4 regions of the Mesorhizobium sp. WSM4841 genome follow, and region 3 is predicted to be linked to each of the others. Evidence: riboswitches for the same ligand, from Rfam matches in the RefSeq annotation. Region 3 holds a riboswitch; each other region holds the start of a gene.

Region 1 (4,462 bases), on a different contig from region 3:
AGACGACCCGGTCGCCGAAGGCGGCAAAGGCGTCCTTCTCGCCGGTGTGCCATTTGCCCTTGATGAACTGGACGACGCCGACGCGCCTGCCGTAGCCGAGCATCCTCAGCGCCAGCCCGAAGGCGGCAGTGGTCTTGCCCTTGCCGGGCCCGGTGTTGACGATCAGCAGCCCCTTCTCGACCGTCTTTGCCGCGACCTCTGCGTCCTGCACCGCCTTGCGCTTGGCCATCTTGGCGCGGTGGCGTTCCTCGTCCCTGTCGTCGATATCGGTCATCTCATTTCACCTTGAGCGGCAGTCCCGCCACCATCAGCAGCACTGTGCCGGCGACGGCCGCGACCTGCTGGTTGAGCCGGCCGGCGGCATCGCGAAACCGGCGAGCCAGCGCATTGTCGGGCACGATGCCCTGGCCAACCTCGTTGGAAACCACGAACCATGGCCCGCGCGGCCGCGACAGCACATCGGCCAGCCCTCGGCATTCGGCCTCAATGTCGCGTTCGGCCAGCATATGGTTGGTCAGCCACAGCGTGAGGCAATCGACGAGGACAGGCCGGCCGTCAGGCAACGCCTCAATCGCGCCGACGAGATCGAGTGGCGCGTCGATGGTCGTCCAACCCTCGCCGCGCCGCGACCGATGCAGCGCGATACGCTCGCGCATCTCGTCGTCATAGGCTTGCGCCGTAGCGATATAGGCCCACGGCGCCGGACAGGCCGTCACCAGTCTTTCGGCATGCGCGCTCTTGCCGGAGCGCGCACCGCCGATGACCAGGGTCAGCTTGCCGCCGGGAGCAGCGCGATCAGGCAAAGCTGTCGCGCAGGCCGGTCGTGCTGCCGGTCAAGCGGCCGCGCACCACGCCGACGACGGCGCCGAGCACCAGCCAGAACACCAGATTGGTCAGTGTCACCGCCACCACGAACTGGTGGTGCAGGGCTTCCGGGATCGGCGATTCAAAACTGTCGGGCTGCGGCGCGCCGACGATATGCGGCGCCACGATCCACGCCACGGCAAGCAGCGCCAGCGGCAGGGATTTGCGAAAGGCGAGCAGCCCAAGACCGGCCGCTGTCGCTACCACAGTTGCCGTCCACCAGATCTGGCGCTGGGCGAGATCGGCAGCCGGCATAGCCGGCAGTTCGGGAGGCAGGCCAAGGTTCGGAGCCAGCGTGAACACAGCAAAGCCGGCAAGGCCCCAGAACAGGCCCTGACGCCAATTGCCGATGCCGCCGGCGAACTCCGAAGCGGCGACCAGGATCAGCGCAAAGCCGATGCCGGTGACGACGTTGGCAACGACGTTGAAGGCGAAGCGCTCGAAACCGTCGGCCGGCGCCCAGCCTTCGTCTTCCGCAGCCGGAGCGGCCGGTTCGGCGCTACTCATGGCATTGGCGTCCGTGGCGTTCGCGGCCGGCGCCGCGGCGTGGTCATGCGTGTGGCCACCGCCGGCCTGCTCGTAGACTTCCGCCTTGAGAATGAGCGGCACGGTGGCGTAGGCCTGCATGCAGGCGAGAACGACGCCAGCCACAAGCCCTGCGATCGCCGCGATGAACACGACGTTGCGAAACAGTGTCATGATGTCGGCCCCTCGTCAGTGGCAGGGAAACGCCATCGAATGGCGATAGTCGTGGGCGGCATTGTGGACCGCATCGATATGCGAGAAGCCGACAAAGCCCATGACGAAAATGCCGAGAAATGCAGCAAGCGCCAGCTGCACGAAGCGCGACTGCGAGGAGACGGAAGCGACGAGCGAGACGGAAGCGGTATTCATGTCTTGTCCTTTCGCCCTCCACCCGAGGGCATAGAAATCAGTTCTCCTGTCGCCGGCAGGTCTCCTGGCTCGCGGATCAGCGCCCTTCCCCACCTTCCCGAAGAAGCTCTTCCCGAAAGAAACTCTTCAGTGGCATATGGAGAGGACTACCGCACACAGTTGCGGGGGCAGCCACGGCATTGGGCGAATTTTGCCCTTACCGCATTCCCTTTAGAGCGCCGTGCGTCCGAATGGACGCACAAAGGACGCTCTAACACTTAGACTCTGCGCATGACCTTTCCGGAACCGATTCCGGTTCCGGGTTCATGCGCGGTTCCAAACGGAACCGACGACAGCCGCGACTATAGGCAGAATCGCCGTGCCCGGCAAACCAAATTCCGCCAGCTACCAGCGCGAATGCGCCGTCTCTGGAACCAGCCGGCCGGCGCCACGAGGCCGGAGTGCTGATGCCCGAGGAATATGGCCCGCATCGCTTCTAATGGGTGCGTCAGCGGCATACGGCGCTTTCACCGACGCCCTGAGCATCAACGGGATTTGGCCCTGTCTTCTTTTGTCTGGGGCAACCATGATAGTCGTCTTGCAGTGCTGAATCAGATTGCGAGACCATGAGCATTTCTACGCCGACCGTTCAGGACCGATCCAAGCGCATCATCGCCATCGACGTCGCCCGCGGCGTCGCTTTGCTTGCCATGGCGAGTTACCATTTCACCTGGGATCTCGAATTCTTTGGCTACACCGATCCCGGCCTGACCGCCTTCGGCTGGTGGAAATTCTACGCGCGCTGCATCGCTTCGACCTTTCTGTTCCTGGTCGGCGTCAGCCTGTTCCTCGCCCATGGCAAACTGATCCGCTGGGACGGCTTCTGGAAACGCTTCGCCATGGTCGCCGGGGCGGCGCTCGCCATATCGGCTGCCACGAGGCTTGCCACGCCGGACAGTTTCATCTTTTTCGGTATCCTGCATGAGATCGCGCTCGCCAGCCTGCTCGGCCTGGCGTTCCTGCGGCTGCCGGCGCTGCTGACGCTGGTTATGGCAGCTTTCGTCATAACCGCGCCGCTCTACCTCAGGTCCGAGACCTTCGACCATCCGGCCCTGTGGTGGGTCGGCCTGTCGGCAACCAACCCGCGCTCCAACGATTATGTCCCGCTGTTGCCATGGTTCGGCGCTGTGCTTGCGGGCATCGCGACGGCAAAACTCGCCTCCGCCTCCGGCCTGCTGACGCGGTTGGCAGGCCTGACGCCCGGCAGCTGGACAAATCCGCTGGTCTTTATCGGCCGGCACAGCCTCGCCTTCTATCTGATCCACCAGCCGGTGCTGATCGGCTCGATCTGGCTTTTTTCGCAAGTCATGCCGGCACCGGTCGAGACCAGGCAGGTCACCTTCCTGAAAGAATGCCAGACTTCGTGCGAGCAATCGCGCGACACGGAGTTCTGCTCCAGCTATTGTGTGTGCATGCTCGATACACTCGAGGGCGAGGCCACGCTTGATCAGCTCTACCGCAACGACCAGGCTGCGGAATGGAAGGCACATCTCGACGAGCTCGCCGGCGCCTGCACTGCCAAAGCCGACAGCACTTTGATGGAGGGAGGAGCACAATGACCGACCATCAACAGAAACCTGGGCAACAGAAACCGGGGCAGCCGAAACCGGGGTTTATACCGTGGCCGCCGCTGATCTATGTCGCGGCCATCGCCGTCAGCATCGCGCTTGGCTTGCTCTATCCGCTGCCATGGATCGGCGGCCTTCTGGGCGACATCCTGTTCGCGGCCGGCTGGGTGGCATTGTTCGGCGTCGTCGCACTCTGGTTCACGGCAATCCGCACCATGATCCGGGCAAAGACGACGCTCCACCCAAACGCCGTGCCGGATCACCTGGTCACATCTGGCCCCTTCGCCGTCAGCCGCAACCCGATATATCTGGCCAACACGCTGCTGATGATCGGCGTCGCCCTTATCTCGGGGATCGTATGGTTCCTGCCGCTGGCGATCATCGCCGCCTTCGCAACGCAGAAGATGGCGATCGAGGGCGAGGAAAGAGTTCTGACGGCGAAATTCGGCAAGAAATACCGGGATTACGCTAAAAAGGTGCGGCGCTGGATTTGAAGCGTGCGGCAAGGTCTTTTTAAGAATTCGCTCTGGCAGAAAACCACACTAGCTGGCCGCCAGAGTAGAATTGTCAAAAAAGGCCGCTCACGTGTTGACGCCGAGCTCCACCAATCGCTCGACGCAGGATTCCTCGGCCTGATCGAGTTCCGCCAGCGTCTCTTCGAGGTCGCGGCGCTTCTGGCGCAGATCCTCGCGCTTTTCCTCGATGCGTTTGATCATCAGGTTGAGCTGACCGACCTCCCCGGGCGGCTCCTTGTACATCTGGATGATTTCGCGGATTTCGTTGATCGAAAAGCCGAGCCTCTTGCCGCGCATGATCTGGCGGATGAGATGCCGGTCCGACGGGCGAAACAGCCGCGTGCGGCCGCGCCGCACCGGCTGCACCAGCCCTTCGTCCTCGTAGAAGCGCAGCGTCCGCGTCGAAACATCGAATTCGCGGGTCAGTTCGGTTATCGAATAATATTCCCGCATCGTCACTCCAAAAGCCCGGATAGCGGCGCGATCGCCCATTATGCGGCGATGCCCTTCATTCACAAAAGGGCTCGTCCCGCACCGGAATCGACCGGCAGCTCTCCATCGAAACCTCGCACGCAACTTACG
Region 2 (4,462 bases), on a different contig from region 3:
GCCGCTGTCGAACCTCGACGCGGCACTGCGGGTTGCCACCCGCATCGAGATCGCCAAGCTCAAGGAGTCGATGCCTGCTACAACGATGATCTACGTCACCCACGACCAGGTCGAGGCGATGACGCTGGCCGACCGCATCGTCGTGCTCAAGGAGGGCCATATCGAGCAGGTCGGCACGCCGATGGAGCTCTACAAGAGACCCGGCAATTTGTTCGTCGCCCAGTTCATCGGCTCGCCGGCCATGAACATCCTGCCGGCGACGATCGACAAATCAGGCGACCCGACCATCGTCAGTCATGTCGGCGGGCGCAAGGCGACGGTGCCGATCGCCACGCCGGCGTCAGTGAAGGGTGCTTCGGTCAGCTTCGGCGTGCGGCCGGAGGATCTGATGATCGCCACCGGCGCCGATTATCTTTTCGAGGGAACGGTGGATTATGTCGAGCAGCTCGGCGAGGTCCAGCTCGTCTATGTCGACATCGGCCGCGCCGACCTGCCGCTGGTGACCAAGCTGCCAGGCAATGTCGAAGTCAAGCGCGGCGCTGCGTTGCGGTTGAATGCCGATCCCGGCGACCTGCATATTTTCGACGTCGACGGACATTCCTTCACACTCCACATGGCGGAAGCAAAGGCAGCCTAACTACTGGATCAGGCAGTTTGGCGAAGGCAAAAACAAGAGCGGCGGGCAAGGCCCGCCGCTCTTGTGCATTGCATTCAGGTCGCTGTTAGCGGCCGAACAGGTTCCGGTCGCTGCCCTGCGGGGCGGACTTCTGTACGTCGCCCGAGGAATTGAGCAGCTTGTAAACCGGCGAGCCGGTATTGCTTACCGAAAACGTCTGCGTGTTGTCGACGTTGACGGTCGCCTGCTTGTTGATGTCGGTTCCGCCAACGTTGTCGTTGCGGGCATAGGCGCTGCCGGCAGCAATCAAAAGTGCCGCAGCGGTGAGAACGATCTTCTTCATTTCAGTAATCCTGGATTTTCGTATCCCATCAGCGCGGCGGCCGCGGTCTTTGTGAAAGACAATGCCGCCGCTGCTGTTGGGATCGACATTAGTTGTTGCCGAAGAGGTTACGGTCGCTGCCATTGACGGGCTTCTCGTCAGCCGGAACCGGATTCTGCGCCGAAGCCGAATTCTGAATCGAAGCTGTGTACGAGCCGTTGTCGACCGCAGCGGCCGGCTGGTTGGCGCCGTTCGATCCAAAGTTGTCGCTGCCGGCAAAAGCGCTGCCGGAGACAGCCAGGATGGCGACGGTGGCAAGAATGATCTTCTTCATTTCTAGTACTCCTGAATTTTTCAGATCCCGAGCGGCGGACTGGCCGCTTTGTCTTGTTGTTTGACCATGATCTTTTCCAAAAACCGGTTTCCACTTCGGGATCATGGTCTGGGATCAGCTGTTAATTGTTGCCGAAAAGGTTGCGGTCGGCGCCCTGGTCGACGGGCTTTTCAGCGTGAGCCGACTTCTGAATGGAAGCCGTATACGAACTGTCGACCGAGGCGGTCGGCTGATTGGCGCCGTTGGACCCATAATGGTCGCTGCCAGCAAAGGCGCTGCCGGTGATGGCCAGAACGGCGACGGCAGTAAGAGCAATCTTTTTCATTTTTGGAACTCCAGTATCTTTAGTTTTCCGTCCGTCTAGCGGCGTGTCTTGGGAGGAATTCGCGTCGTTCGGACAGCCCCGATGTGGGAAGGCCATCCGGCGGATTCCAATCACGAAGTTGTTCCGTGTGGACCAAGAATCTACACCTTGAAATTGTACCAGAGGCTTCTATCGTCATTGCTTTCTGGCTTGTTTTCAAAGGTTTAGGACAAAGAGGCTAATCGACCATTGACGGATTGCCGGACCTGCGTTCACAGTGTCATGCACGCATTGTCAACAGAAACGAACCGTTCGGTTCGATTTTAGAAGCGGCTTAAAAAGCCGGCGCTGAGTTGTTGTCGAATCGTTAACCATTTCGGCGCCCTGCAATGGTCAATCCGGCACGCTTTCAGAACCGGCAGCGCTCGCAGCAGGCGCAAAGTTCACCTTCCTCAAATCCCGGCCCACAGGTTTCGCCGGCGGTGTCGCGCCGCATGGATACGATGTCGCTTTCATGCGGACAGTCAGCCGGCCGTCATGATTAGATCACGCCATCTCAGGTGCCGCTTGGTGACGACGAAGCGGAGAATTGGGAAGCCGGTCAGAACCCGGCGCTGCCCCCGCAACGGTGGTGGAGTTCAAGTCGCAACGGGAGACCACTGGGCCCAAGCCTGGGAAGGTGTCGCGATGGTCCGCAAGGACACTCCAGAGCCCGGAAACCAGCCCGAGATTTCTAGACTCGACTGATCGCGGTGGGCGGTCAAGAGGTGGATAGTGCATGTCCGGCCCTGTCGCCGGCTTGCGGCCGATCCTCCCTCCATCACCACCAGTTCAGTCTTTGGAGCGACGTGCGTCCATTTGGACGCACAAAGTACGCTCCAAGACTTTGAATTGCGCATCGTGCTTTCCGAAATCGATTCCGATTTCGGGCCGATGCGACGGCTATGAGGACAGGACATGGATGCGCGCAACGACATGCTGAGGCTCTTGCACGGCCGCAGGGAAGGCTACTCGCTCGAGCAGCCCTTCTACACCGATCCCGATTTCTTCAAGCTCGACATGGAGCTGATCTGGTATCGCGACTGGGTGTTCATCGGCCACGATTGCGAGTTGCCGAAGCCGGGCAGCTACATCACCGCCCAGATCGGCGACTATCCGGTCGTGCTGGTCCGCGACCAGCAAGGCAAGATCAACGCCTTCCACAATTCCTGCCGGCATCGCGGCAGCCGCGTCTGCAACGCCGACAAGGGTACGGCGGCGAAGCTCGTCTGCCCCTATCACCAGTGGACCTACGAGCTGGACGGCCGGCTCTTGTTCGCAAGGCAGATGGCGGACAGCTTCGACAAGAGCCAGTTCAGCCTGAAGCCGGTGGCTTGCGAAAGCATCGGTGGCTACATCTTCGTCTGCCTGGCCAAGGAGCCCGCCGATTTCGCGCCGATGCGCGCCATGATCGAGCCTTACCTCCTGCCGCACCGGCTGCGCGAGGCAAAGGTCGCCTTCGAATCGACCATCGTCGAGAAGGGCAACTGGAAGCTCGTCTGGGAGAACAACCGCGAGTGCTATCATTGCGCCGGCAACCATCCGGAACTGTGCAAGACATTCCCGGAAGCGCCGACCGTGACCGGCGTGCAGGGCGCCGACAGCGATCCGGAGATGCTCGCGCACTGGGCGAAATGCGAGGCGGCGGGCCTGCCGAGCAAGTTCCGCATCGATCCGGCCGGGCAGTATCGCGCCACCCGCGCGCCGCTGCTGCGCGACGCCGTCAGCTATACGATGACGGGAAGACGCGCGGTGAAGAAGAACCTTTCCGACAGCGTTTCGACCGACCGTATCGGCTCGCTGCTGCTCTATCACTATCCGACGACCTGGAACCATATCCTCGGCGATCACGCGGTCACCTTCCGCGTGCTGCCGATCAGTGCCACGGAAACGGCCGTCACCACCAAATGGCTTGTCCATAAGGACGCGGTCGAAGGCGTCGATTACGACCTCGCCGATCTCACCCATGTCTGGACCGAGACCAACGACCAGGACCGCCGCATCGTTGAGGAAAACTCCTTCGGCATCCTGTCGCCGGCCTATGAGCCCGGCCCCTATTCGGAACTGCATGAGGGCGGCGTCATCCAGTTCGTCGAATGGTACGCCTCCTTCATCGGGCCGCGCCTTGCCGAGGCCGGCCGGCCGGCGCTGCGCAGCGTCGCCTGAGCGAGGTCAAGGGGATGAATGCGATGACGGACCTTGGCCTCTACCGCCATCTCGACGAGATGGCGCCCTGGAACGACAGGCTCCAGGTGCTGGAAGTGATCGGCGTCAGCGACGAGGCGCCTGACGTGAAGACCTTCACCTTCCGCTCCGATAACCAGACCTGGTTCCGCTACAGACCGGGGCAGTTCGTGACGCTTGAACTGCCGACCACCGACGGCCCGCTGATGCGGACCTATACGCTGTCGTCCTCGCCGTCGCGGCCGTTCTCGATCGCGGTGACGGTGAAAGCGCAGGCCGGCAGCCTCGGCACGCGCTGGATGTTCGACAGTCTGAAGCCCGGTGTTCACGTGAAGGCCTATGGGCCGACGGGCGACTTTTCGCTGCACAGCCATCCCGCGGCCAAGTATCTGTTCATTTCGGCCGGCTCCGGCGTGACGCCGATGATGTCGATGCTGCGCTGGCTGAACGACTGCGCGCCATGGACAGATGTCGGCTTCGTCAACTGCGCGCGAAAGCCCGAGGAGATCATCTTCCGCAAGGAGCTCGAGCTGCTCGGCAGCCGCATGCCGGGCCTGACGCTCGGCTTCATGATCGAGGAGCGGTCCAGCCGCGAGGGCTGGTTCGGCCATATGGGCCGGATCGACGCGATACGGCTGCCGCTGCTGGCGCCCGATTTTCGCG
Region 3 (4,462 bases):
GAGGATCTGCGTCGGGGCGGCAAGACCATCGTCATCATCTCTCATCGACTCAGCACCATCCGTTGTGCCGACAAAATAATGGTCTTGGACAAGGGGCGGGTTGTTGCGGAGGGGAGGCATGCTGATCTGCTGACAGCTGAAGGCGCTTACGCTCGCTTGTGGCGGGCGCAAACCGGATCCAGCTAAACAGCTTCAGGTGAGGGGCACGGCAGAATTTTGGGGCAGTGAGGCATGGAACAGCAGCGGCGAATGTATATCGCCGTCGCTTAGTTTCAACCTTGTGGGTGTGCCGCGGTCGGCCATATCCTTCAATGCGAAAATGCGAGTTCATGTTTTGGGCGCCACGGAGCGTCCGAAAATTGTAGCTTACTTGGGGGCGCGATGAACCTGATCGATACGAGGCGCGCCGAGCTGCTCTACAGCCGCATGGGCCCGGCCATCGAAGCCTCCGGCGGCAGCGCCGGCAACACGGCGGCGGGTGTCGCCAGCTTCGGCGGACGCGCCGCCTTCTTCGGCAAAGTCTCGAACGATGCGCTCGGCGAAATCTACGCCCATGATATCCATGCGCAGGGCGTCGCCTTCAACACCAGGCCGCTCAATGGCGAGCCACCGACGGCGCGCTCGATGATCTTCGTTACCCCAGACGGCGAGCGCTCGATGAACACCTATCTTGGCGCCTGCGTCGAGCTCGGGCCTGAGGACGTCGAGCCCGACAAGGCCTCGGGCGCCAAGGTCACCTATTTCGAAGGCTATCTGTGGGACCCGCCGCGCGCCAAGGAGGCGATCCGGCAGACGGCCAGCCTGGCGCACGCCGCGGGCCGCGAAGTATCGATGACGCTTTCGGATTCGTTCTGCGTCGACCGCTATCGCGACGAGTTCCTCGACCTCATGCGTTCGGGCACGGTGGACATCGTCTTCGCCAACAGCCACGAGATCAAGTCGCTCTACCAGACATCGTCCTTCGACGGGGCACTGGCTCAGATCCGCAAGGATTGCCGGATCGCCGCCGTGACCCGTTCGGAAAAGGGCTCGGTGATCGTGCGCGGCGACGAGACCGTCACCGTCGAGGCGACCAAAATCCGGGAGCTGGTCGACACCACCGGCGCCGGCGATCTCTATGCCGCCGGCTTCCTGCATGGTTACACGCAAGGCCGCGACCTCAAGACCTGCGGCGACCTCGGCTCACTGGCGGCCGGATTGGTGATCCAGCAGATCGGCCCGAGGCCTCGTCAGAATTTGCGCCGCGAGGCCGAGCAGGCCGGGTTGTAGGGACGCATCTCGGCGAGGTGCTGCTCACCCTCCCCTTTTTGCGGGCTGTCCAGACAAGCGCTGGGAAAACACCGCGTACCCGTCCGTGAAGGATGGCGGTTCTTCTACAAATTTCTGATTATGAAGGCTCAGGAACGTTGTCGCCCTTCGGCCCAGTACTGCCGGCCGATCATGATGGTCAACACGCCCTCTTACGAAAATCGTTCTGAGCCGGGATCGTACAATTGACAGATTGCCCGACCGGCCAGCCACAGCCACCGGTCAGCCACAGCCTGCGAACCGGAGAGGGGCGCAGATGGTTCAGCTCTACCGCGATCTGCGAATTGAGACACGCCGCGGGTGAATGATTCACATAAACACATAAACATTTCTTTATACAGCATTGACAAGAAAGCGGGCAGCTGCGATTGTCCGCATGTCGTGGTTCTCCGCAAGGCGTTGCCCTAGCGGAGCTAAGAGGGAAGCCGGTGCAATGCCGGCGCTGCCCCCGCAACTGTAAGCGGCGAGCCAACCCACCAATGTCACTGGGGCGAACTGCCCCGGGAAGACGGGCAGAGGCTGTGACCCGCGAGCCAGGAGACCTGCCACGGTGAACAACGTCCACGGGCGGGGTGTCTGGTGGCCGCGGCAGCTCGGCGTTGATGCCGGCCTGTTAGCGCCTTCCTTGTCCCCGCCGCTAACCATCGGGGTATGGAATGAATGTCTCCCAGCAAGTTCCCATAGCAACGCTTGGTGTGCCGCGTATCGGTCGCCGGCGAGAACTGAAATTCGCGCTCGAAAGCTACTGGTCCGGAAAATCTTCTGCTGCCAACCTTCTGGCGACGGCGAAGGCGCTCCGTGCCGCCAGTTGGAGCGAGCAGCACGACCGGGGCGTGTCGAAAATCCCGTCGAACGATTTCTCACTGTATGACCATGTGCTCGACACCGCAGCAATGGTCGGCGCCGTGCCAACTCGTTACGGCTGGACGAGCGGCGAGGTCCCCCTCGACATCTACTTCGCGATGGCGCGCGGGACGCAAGGCGATACCGCGGGTTGCGGACATGCCAGTCACGGGCATGCCGTTCAGGGACAGCGCGTAACCGCGATGGAAATGACCAAATGGTTCGACACGAACTACCACTACATCGTGCCGGAGTTGGGCGACGATCAGACATTCGCCCTCTCGTCGACGAAACCAGTCGATCACTTTCTGGAGGCAAAAGAGCTCGGCATCCATACACGCCCGGTCCTCCTTGGACCGGTCACCTTCCTCAAGCTGGCGAAGTCTCCCGACCAAGGTTTCAATACCATGGCGCTGCTACCGCGCCTGCTGCCCGTCTACGAGCAACTCCTGCGAAATTTGGAGCTCTCTGGGGCCGACTGGGTTCAGATTGATGAGCCGGCGCTTGTGCTCGACCTTAACCCGAACGAACGAGCTGCCTTCGAATTCACCTACGGCCAGCTGTCGAAAGCCGCGCCCAAGTTGAAAATCATGCTGGCTACCTATTTCGGTCCGCTGGGAGACAATCTCGAGACCGCGCTTTCGCTGCGCCTGGCGGGCCTACATCTCGACCTTGTGCGCGCTCCCGAGCAGTTGGAGACGGTTGGTCGGCTCGCACCGAAGGATCTGGTGCTCTCACTTGGCTTGATCGACGGCCGCAACGTCTGGCGCGCGAACCTGACTGCCATTCTCGACCGTATCAAGCCGGTCATTGCCGGCTGGCCGCTGGACCGCGTCGAAATTGCGCCTTCCTGCTCGATGCTTCATGTGCCGATGGACCTGCGGATGGAGACCGCGCTCGATGTGGACGTCAGATCATGGCTGGCATTCGCCGCCCAGAAGACTGAAGAGCTGCTCGTGCTGGCCCAAGCCTTGTCCGAAGGCAGGGATACTGTAGCGGGCGCGCTCAAGGCTTCTGAAGAGGCCGCCGCCGCGCGCGCCATGTCTGCAAAGGTCCATGATCCGCTCGTCCATGGGCGAGTTGTCGGCATTGACGGCGACATGAAGCAACGAAAGAGCGCATTTGCCAAGCGCTCCAGAGTCCAGGCTGACACGCTCGGCCTGCCGCCATTCCCCACGACGACCATCGGGTCCTTCCCGCAGACGGCCGAGGTGCGCAGGGCGCGCTCCGCTCATGCGAAGGGCCGGCTGAGCTATATCGACTACCAGGCCTTCCTGAAGAAGGAGACCGAAGCGGTGGTCCGTTGGCAGGAGGAGATCGGGCTGGACGTGCTGGTACACGGCGAGTTCGAACGAAACGACATGGTGCAGCATTTCGGCGAGCAGCTGTCCGGCCTCGCCTTCACCCAGCATGGCTGGGTGCAAAGTTACGGCTCCCGGCTGGTGCGCCCTCCCATCATCTTCGGCGACGTATCGCGGCCCAATCCGATGACGGTTCTCTGGTGGCAATTTGCCCAGTCTCTGACGAATAAGCCGGTGAAGGGCATGCTCACAGGGCCAGTGACGATTCTGAACTGGTCTTTTGTTCGCGACGACGTACCCCGCGCCGAGACCTGCCGCCAGATCGCGCTCGCGATCCGCGATGAAGTGACGGACCTCGAAAGAGCTGGCGCAAAGGTGATCCAGATCGATGAGGCCGCATTTCGCGAAGGCTTGCCGCTGCGGAAGGCCGACTGGAAACATTATCTCGGCTGGGCTGTCGAATGCTTCCGGCTCGCTTCGACGGGTGTGGAGGACGCGACCCAAATTCACACCCACATGTGCTATTCGGAGTTCAATGAGATCATCGACTCGATCGCTGAACTGGACGCGGACGTCATTTCGATCGAGACGTCGCGCTCTAAAATGGAACTGCTAGACGCCTTCACGAAGTCCAAATATCCGAACGAAATCGGTCCTGGCGTCTACGACATTCACTCACCACGTGTCCCGGAGATCGGCGAGATTTTGCATCTCGCCCAACTTGCCCGCGAGCGACTGTCGGACAGCCAATTGTGGGTGAATCCGGACTGTGGCCTCAAAACAAGGAAATGGGAGGAGGTCCGCCCTGCCCTCGTGAACATGGTCGCTGCAGCATTCGCCCTGCGGGAGAAAGCGCAGGCGCAGGCCGCTGGGCCACTGTGACCGGCAAACATGTGACCAGCGGGCTCCGCGGATGAGTTCAAAGCAGAAGGGACGGCATCGAAAAGCCGCCCAATGATTGGTAGAGGCCCCACCCTTGTCGTCCAGCCGAAGGCCCGCTGGACGGCTGA
Region 4 (4,462 bases), on a different contig from region 3:
CAGCGCCGGCGCCATCTTGTTGGTCAGCGTGCCGGCGACGATCATGATGTCCGACTGGCGCGGCGACGCGCGCGGCGCGACACCGAACCTCTCCGAGTCATAGCGCGGCATCGAGGTATGGATCATCTCGACCGCGCAGCAGGCAAGACCGAAGGTCATAAACATCAGCGAGCCGCTGCGAGCCCAGGTGATCAGCGCCTCGGTCGAGGTGACGAGAAAGCCCTTGTCGGCAAGCTCGTCGTTGATCTCGAGGAAGAAGGGATCATTCGCCCCCACCGGCTTTCCGGTGCTGGGGTCGAGAATGCCTTTTGGCTTCGGCGCGACGAGCGTGCCGGAATTGTCGCTCAATCCCATTCCAGCGCTCCTTTCTTCCATTCATAGGCAAAGCCGATCGTCAGCACCGCCAAAAACACCATCATCGACCAGAAACCGAGCATGCCGATCTGGCTGAAAGACACTGCCCACGGAAACAGGAAGGCCACCTCCAGATCGAAGATGATGAACAGGATCGACACCAGGTAGAAACGGATGTCGAACTTCATGCGGGCGTCATCGAACGAGTTGAAGCCGCATTCATAGGCGGAAAGCTTTTCCGGATCTGGGTTGCGGTAGGCCACCAGGAAGGGTGCGGCAAGCAGCGCCAGGCCGACGACCAGCGCCACGCCGATGAACAGGACGATGGGCAGGTACGAACTCAACAATGCGTTCATGCTGCAGCTTTCCGTTGGCGGCCAATCCACTCTGATTACAGCACCGGACCCACTTGCGGAAGCGTGACAGTTTAACCACTGAACCGTTTTAGGGGGCTCTATGCTGCAACGCGGCGAGGGTTAGCGCAGGGCTTTCGGCGAAGCAAGTCAAACCTTGTTCAAAACACGGTGCTCGACGGCATATCCGGATAAACTGGTCCGATCCGCTCCTGTTTGATTTCCTTCACTTTTTACTCCAGTTTTCTCTCCTGACATAGATGCCGCCAAAACCCTGCTAGCATGACGCGGAATCATCGCTCCCATCTTTGGTAGAACGCCAACAGAGTGCCGTCTGCATGAAGGAAAAAATCTCGCTCGCCATGGCCCGGCGCGTCGCGCTTGCCGCACAGGGGTTTGCCGATCCTCGCCCTAACAGCACGCCCAATCGCCGCCATCTGGCCCGTGTGCTTGGCCGGACCGGCCTGCTGCAGATCGATTCCGTCAGCGCGGTGGTGCGTGCCCACTATATGCCGCTTTATTCGCGGCTTGGCCCCTACCCGCTTGCCCTGCTCGACAACGCCGCCGTGACGCGCAAGCGCACGGTCTTCGAATATTGGGCGCATGAGGCCTCCTTTCTGCCGGTCGAAACCTATCCGCTGATGCGCTGGCGCATGGAGCGGGCCGAACGTGGCGAGGAAATGTATAACGGACTGGCCAAGTGGGGCCGCGAACGCGCCGCCTACATTGAAGACATTTATCGCGAGGTCGTCGAACGAGGACCGGTCGCCGCATCCGCCCTCGAAGGCCAGAAGGGAAACGGCGGCTGGTGGGGCTGGAGCGACGCCAAGCACGCTTTCGAATGGCTGTTCTGGGCCGGCCGTATCACCACGGCGTCGCGTCGTGGCTTCGAGCGGCTTTACGATCTGCCGGAGCGCGTGCTACCGCCGGCAGTACTTGCTTTGCCGGTGCCCTCCCCGGAGGATGCGCACCGCGAATTGCTGCGCATCTCCGCCCGCGCCCACGGCGTCGCGACAGCGGGCGACCTGCGCGACTATTTCCGCCTCTCTCCCGCCGACATCAAGGGTCGCATCGAAGAACTGGTCGACGCCGGTGATCTTTTGCCGGTTCGCGTCGAAGGCTGGGACAAGCCTGCCTATCTTCAAAAGGACGCCCGTTTTCCGCGCAAGATCGAGGCGCGCGCGTTGCTCGCCCCGTTCGATCCCGTCGTCTTCGAGCGAGCGCGCACGGAAAGACTGTTCGACTTCCGCTATCGCATCGAGATCTACACCCCTGCCGAAAAGCGCCAATACGGCTATTATGTGCTGCCGTTCCTGCTCGGCGAAAGGATTGTGGCGCGCATCGACCTCAAGGCCGACCGCCCCGCCAGCGTGCTGCGCGTCCATGCCGCCTATGCCGAGGCCGGCGCCCCGCCGCAAACCGCTGCCAAGCTGTTCGAGGAACTGAAGCTGATGCAAGGCTGGCTCGGCCTGGAGCGCATCGAAGTGACGCCTGCGGGGGATTTGGGCCACGCGCTGGCGGATGTCGCGGTTTCGTAATTGCCGATGTCGGCGCTGAAGCGTTTCCTCGCCGTGTCGGAACCATGCGTTGACACGACTGCCTCCACAAGCCTAAATCCGGTTCAGACGGTCTCCTCTCGGCAAAGGGAGGAGCCAAGAGGGAATGCGGTGCGAAATCTCGATTTCAAATCCGCGGCTGTCCCCGCAACTGTAAGCGACGAGCCAAGGCCGATAACCACTGGGAAAATCCCGGGAAGGCGGCACCAAGGCGATGACCCGCGAGCCAGGAGACCTGCCGTCTAGGACAATAGAATCCGATCGCCTGGCGGGTTTTCCGGGCAAGGAGCCTGATTTGGAACGCGACAGCAGTTTTCCGGCTGAGACAGCGGGCGTATTGTCCGGCGGGGACGACTCCCTGGCCGGCATCACCGTCATCGTCTGCGCCTCCTGTCGCGACGAGACCGGCTCCGACGCCGATCCCCGCGCCGGCGAGCTGCTTGCCGAAGACACGCGCCGCGCTGTATCAGGCGAAAATATCCATATCCGCACCGTCGAATGCCTCGGCAATTGCAAGCGCCGGCTGAGCGCCGCGATCCTGCGCGACGGCTGCTGGAGCTATGTCTTTGGCGACCTGACCGCGACCAGCGGCGCCGATCTCGTCGCTGGCGCAAAACTCTTCGCCACCTCGACTGACGGCCTCATTCCATGGCGCGGCCGCCCCGATTGCCTGAAGCGCGGCCTCGTCGCCCGCATACCTCCCCTCGACCTTTTGAAGGATCAGATATGACCGCCTCGCTCTCCCGCGTGCCCTGCACCGTCGTCACCGGCTTTCTCGGCGCCGGCAAGACGACGCTGATCCGCCATCTGCTCGAAAACGCCGGGGGCAAGCGGCTGGCCATCATCGTCAACGAGTTCGGCGACATCGGCATCGACGGCGAGATCCTCAAGGGATGCGGCATCGACACCTGTCCTGAGGAAAACATCGTCGAGCTGGCCAATGGCTGCATCTGCTGCACCGTCGCCGATGATTTCGTCCCAGCGCTCGACCGGATCCTGTCGCTATCGCCGAAGGTCGACTATATCCTGATCGAAACCTCCGGGCTGGCTCTGCCCAAGCCGCTGGTCCAGGCCTTCCAGTGGCCGACGGTCAAGAGCCGGGTGACGGTCGACAGCGTCATTGCCGTGGTCGACGGACCGGCGCTGGCTGATGGCCGCGTCGCCAACGACATGGACGCCCTGCAGGCACAGCGCGCGCGGGACGAGACGCTCGACCATGACGATCCGGTCGAGGAGGTGTTCGAGGACCAGCTCGCTTGTGCCGACCTGATTATATTGTCGAAGACCGACCTGATGGACGCCGCCGGCTCGGCCCGTGCCAATGCCATCATCGGCGAGCACACCGCGCGCGCCGTCAAGATCGTGCCGACCTCGCAGGGTAAGGTCGATCCGTCTGTGCTGCTCGGCCTCGGCCTTGCCGTCGAGGACGATATCGAGAACCGCAAGACTCACCACGACGACGAACTCGACCACGAGCATGACGATTTTGACTCGTTCGTCATCGACATTCCGTCGATCGCCCATCCCGATGAGCTGGCGTTGCGCGTCGCCACGGCGGCCGAGGAAGAAAACGTGCTGCGCGTCAAGGGTTTCGTCGAAGTCGGCGGCAAGCCGATGCGGCTGTTGCTGCAGGCGGTCGGTCCGCGCGTCAATCACTACTACGACCGCGCCTGGACCGCTGAAGACGATCGCCGCTCGCGCCTCGTCATCATCGGCCTGAAGGGGCTGAACCGGCCGGCAATCGAGCGTATCCTCGCCGGCTGACCTCAGGCACGAGCCGCGATGCACATCCTCACCACAACATCCGCCTCGCTCGACGATCTCGCCGAGCCTGTTGATCTCAGGCAGACGCCTGCCGATGTCGTGGCGCTGTCTTTCACCGACAGCGATCTGGCCGGGCTGGCAGCGGCGTGGAAGGCGGACGCGCATCGCCTGCCGTCGATGCGGCTGGCGGCTCTACGCGACCTGCGCCATCCGATGTCCGTCGATCTCTGGATCGACAGCGTCGCCCGGCACGCCAGGGTTATTTTGGTTCGCATCCTCGGCGGCTACGACTGGTGGCGCTACGGCTGCGACCAACTCGCCTCGACCGCCCGCGCACGCGGCATAAAACTGGCGCTGCTGCCCGGCGAATGCCGCGACGAGGATCTCCGGCTGATCGAATGCTCGACGCTGCCGCGCGAAGAGCTCAACGGCCTG

Evidence for each region. Region 3 has a riboswitch for cobalamin ahead of metE (5-methyltetrahydropteroyltriglutamate--homocysteine S-methyltransferase). Riboswitches for the same ligand answer to the same signal wherever they lie in the genome.
Region 1: linked by a shared signal. The riboswitch ahead of AC0L14_RS05415 (CbtB domain-containing protein) and the one ahead of metE (5-methyltetrahydropteroyltriglutamate--homocysteine S-methyltransferase) in region 3 are both predicted to bind cobalamin.
Region 2: linked by a shared signal. The riboswitch ahead of AC0L14_RS03855 (aromatic ring-hydroxylating oxygenase subunit alpha) and the one ahead of metE (5-methyltetrahydropteroyltriglutamate--homocysteine S-methyltransferase) in region 3 are both predicted to bind cobalamin.
Region 4: linked by a shared signal. The riboswitch ahead of AC0L14_RS28445 (DUF1636 family protein) and the one ahead of metE (5-methyltetrahydropteroyltriglutamate--homocysteine S-methyltransferase) in region 3 are both predicted to bind cobalamin.

What each region holds. Positions count from the first base shown of each region.
Region 1 is NZ_JBVVQC010000003.1:320,128-324,589, forward strand. It holds gene cobO (cob(I)yrinic acid a,c-diamide adenosyltransferase) at 1-274, opposite strand, end outside; gene cobU (bifunctional adenosylcobinamide kinase/adenosylcobinamide-phosphate guanylyltransferase) at 276-773, opposite strand; gene AC0L14_RS05410 (CbtA family protein) at 796-1,563, opposite strand; gene AC0L14_RS05415 (CbtB domain-containing protein) at 1,579-1,758, opposite strand; cobalamin riboswitch at 1,796-2,012, opposite strand; gene AC0L14_RS05420 (acetyltransferase domain-containing protein) at 2,364-3,356, shown strand; gene AC0L14_RS05425 (methyltransferase family protein) at 3,353-3,859, shown strand; gene AC0L14_RS05430 (MerR family transcriptional regulator) at 3,947-4,333, opposite strand.
Region 2 is NZ_JBVVQC010000002.1:395,530-399,991, forward strand. It holds gene AC0L14_RS03835 (ABC transporter ATP-binding protein) at 1-637, shown strand, start outside; gene AC0L14_RS03840 (DUF680 domain-containing protein) at 723-959, opposite strand; gene AC0L14_RS03845 (DUF680 domain-containing protein) at 1,048-1,272, opposite strand; gene AC0L14_RS03850 (DUF680 domain-containing protein) at 1,394-1,597, opposite strand; cobalamin riboswitch at 2,118-2,318, shown strand; gene AC0L14_RS03855 (aromatic ring-hydroxylating oxygenase subunit alpha) at 2,534-3,781, shown strand; partial or broken gene AC0L14_RS03860 (FAD-binding oxidoreductase) at 3,805-4,462, shown strand, end outside.
Region 3 is NZ_JBVVQC010000031.1:21,292-25,753, forward strand. It holds gene AC0L14_RS27405 (peptidase domain-containing ABC transporter) at 1-186, shown strand, start outside; gene AC0L14_RS27410 (adenosine kinase) at 304-1,269, shown strand; cobalamin riboswitch at 1,674-1,872, shown strand; gene metE (5-methyltetrahydropteroyltriglutamate--homocysteine S-methyltransferase) at 1,989-4,334, shown strand.
Region 4 is NZ_JBVVQC010000033.1:36,456-40,917, forward strand. It holds gene AC0L14_RS28430 (NuoB/complex I 20 kDa subunit family protein) at 1-354, opposite strand, end outside; gene AC0L14_RS28435 (NADH-quinone oxidoreductase subunit A) at 345-710, opposite strand; gene AC0L14_RS28440 (winged helix-turn-helix domain-containing protein) at 1,046-2,245, shown strand; cobalamin riboswitch at 2,317-2,520, shown strand; gene AC0L14_RS28445 (DUF1636 family protein) at 2,559-2,993, shown strand; gene cobW (cobalamin biosynthesis protein CobW) at 2,990-4,027, shown strand; partial or broken gene AC0L14_RS28455 (cobaltochelatase subunit CobN) at 4,046-4,462, shown strand, end outside.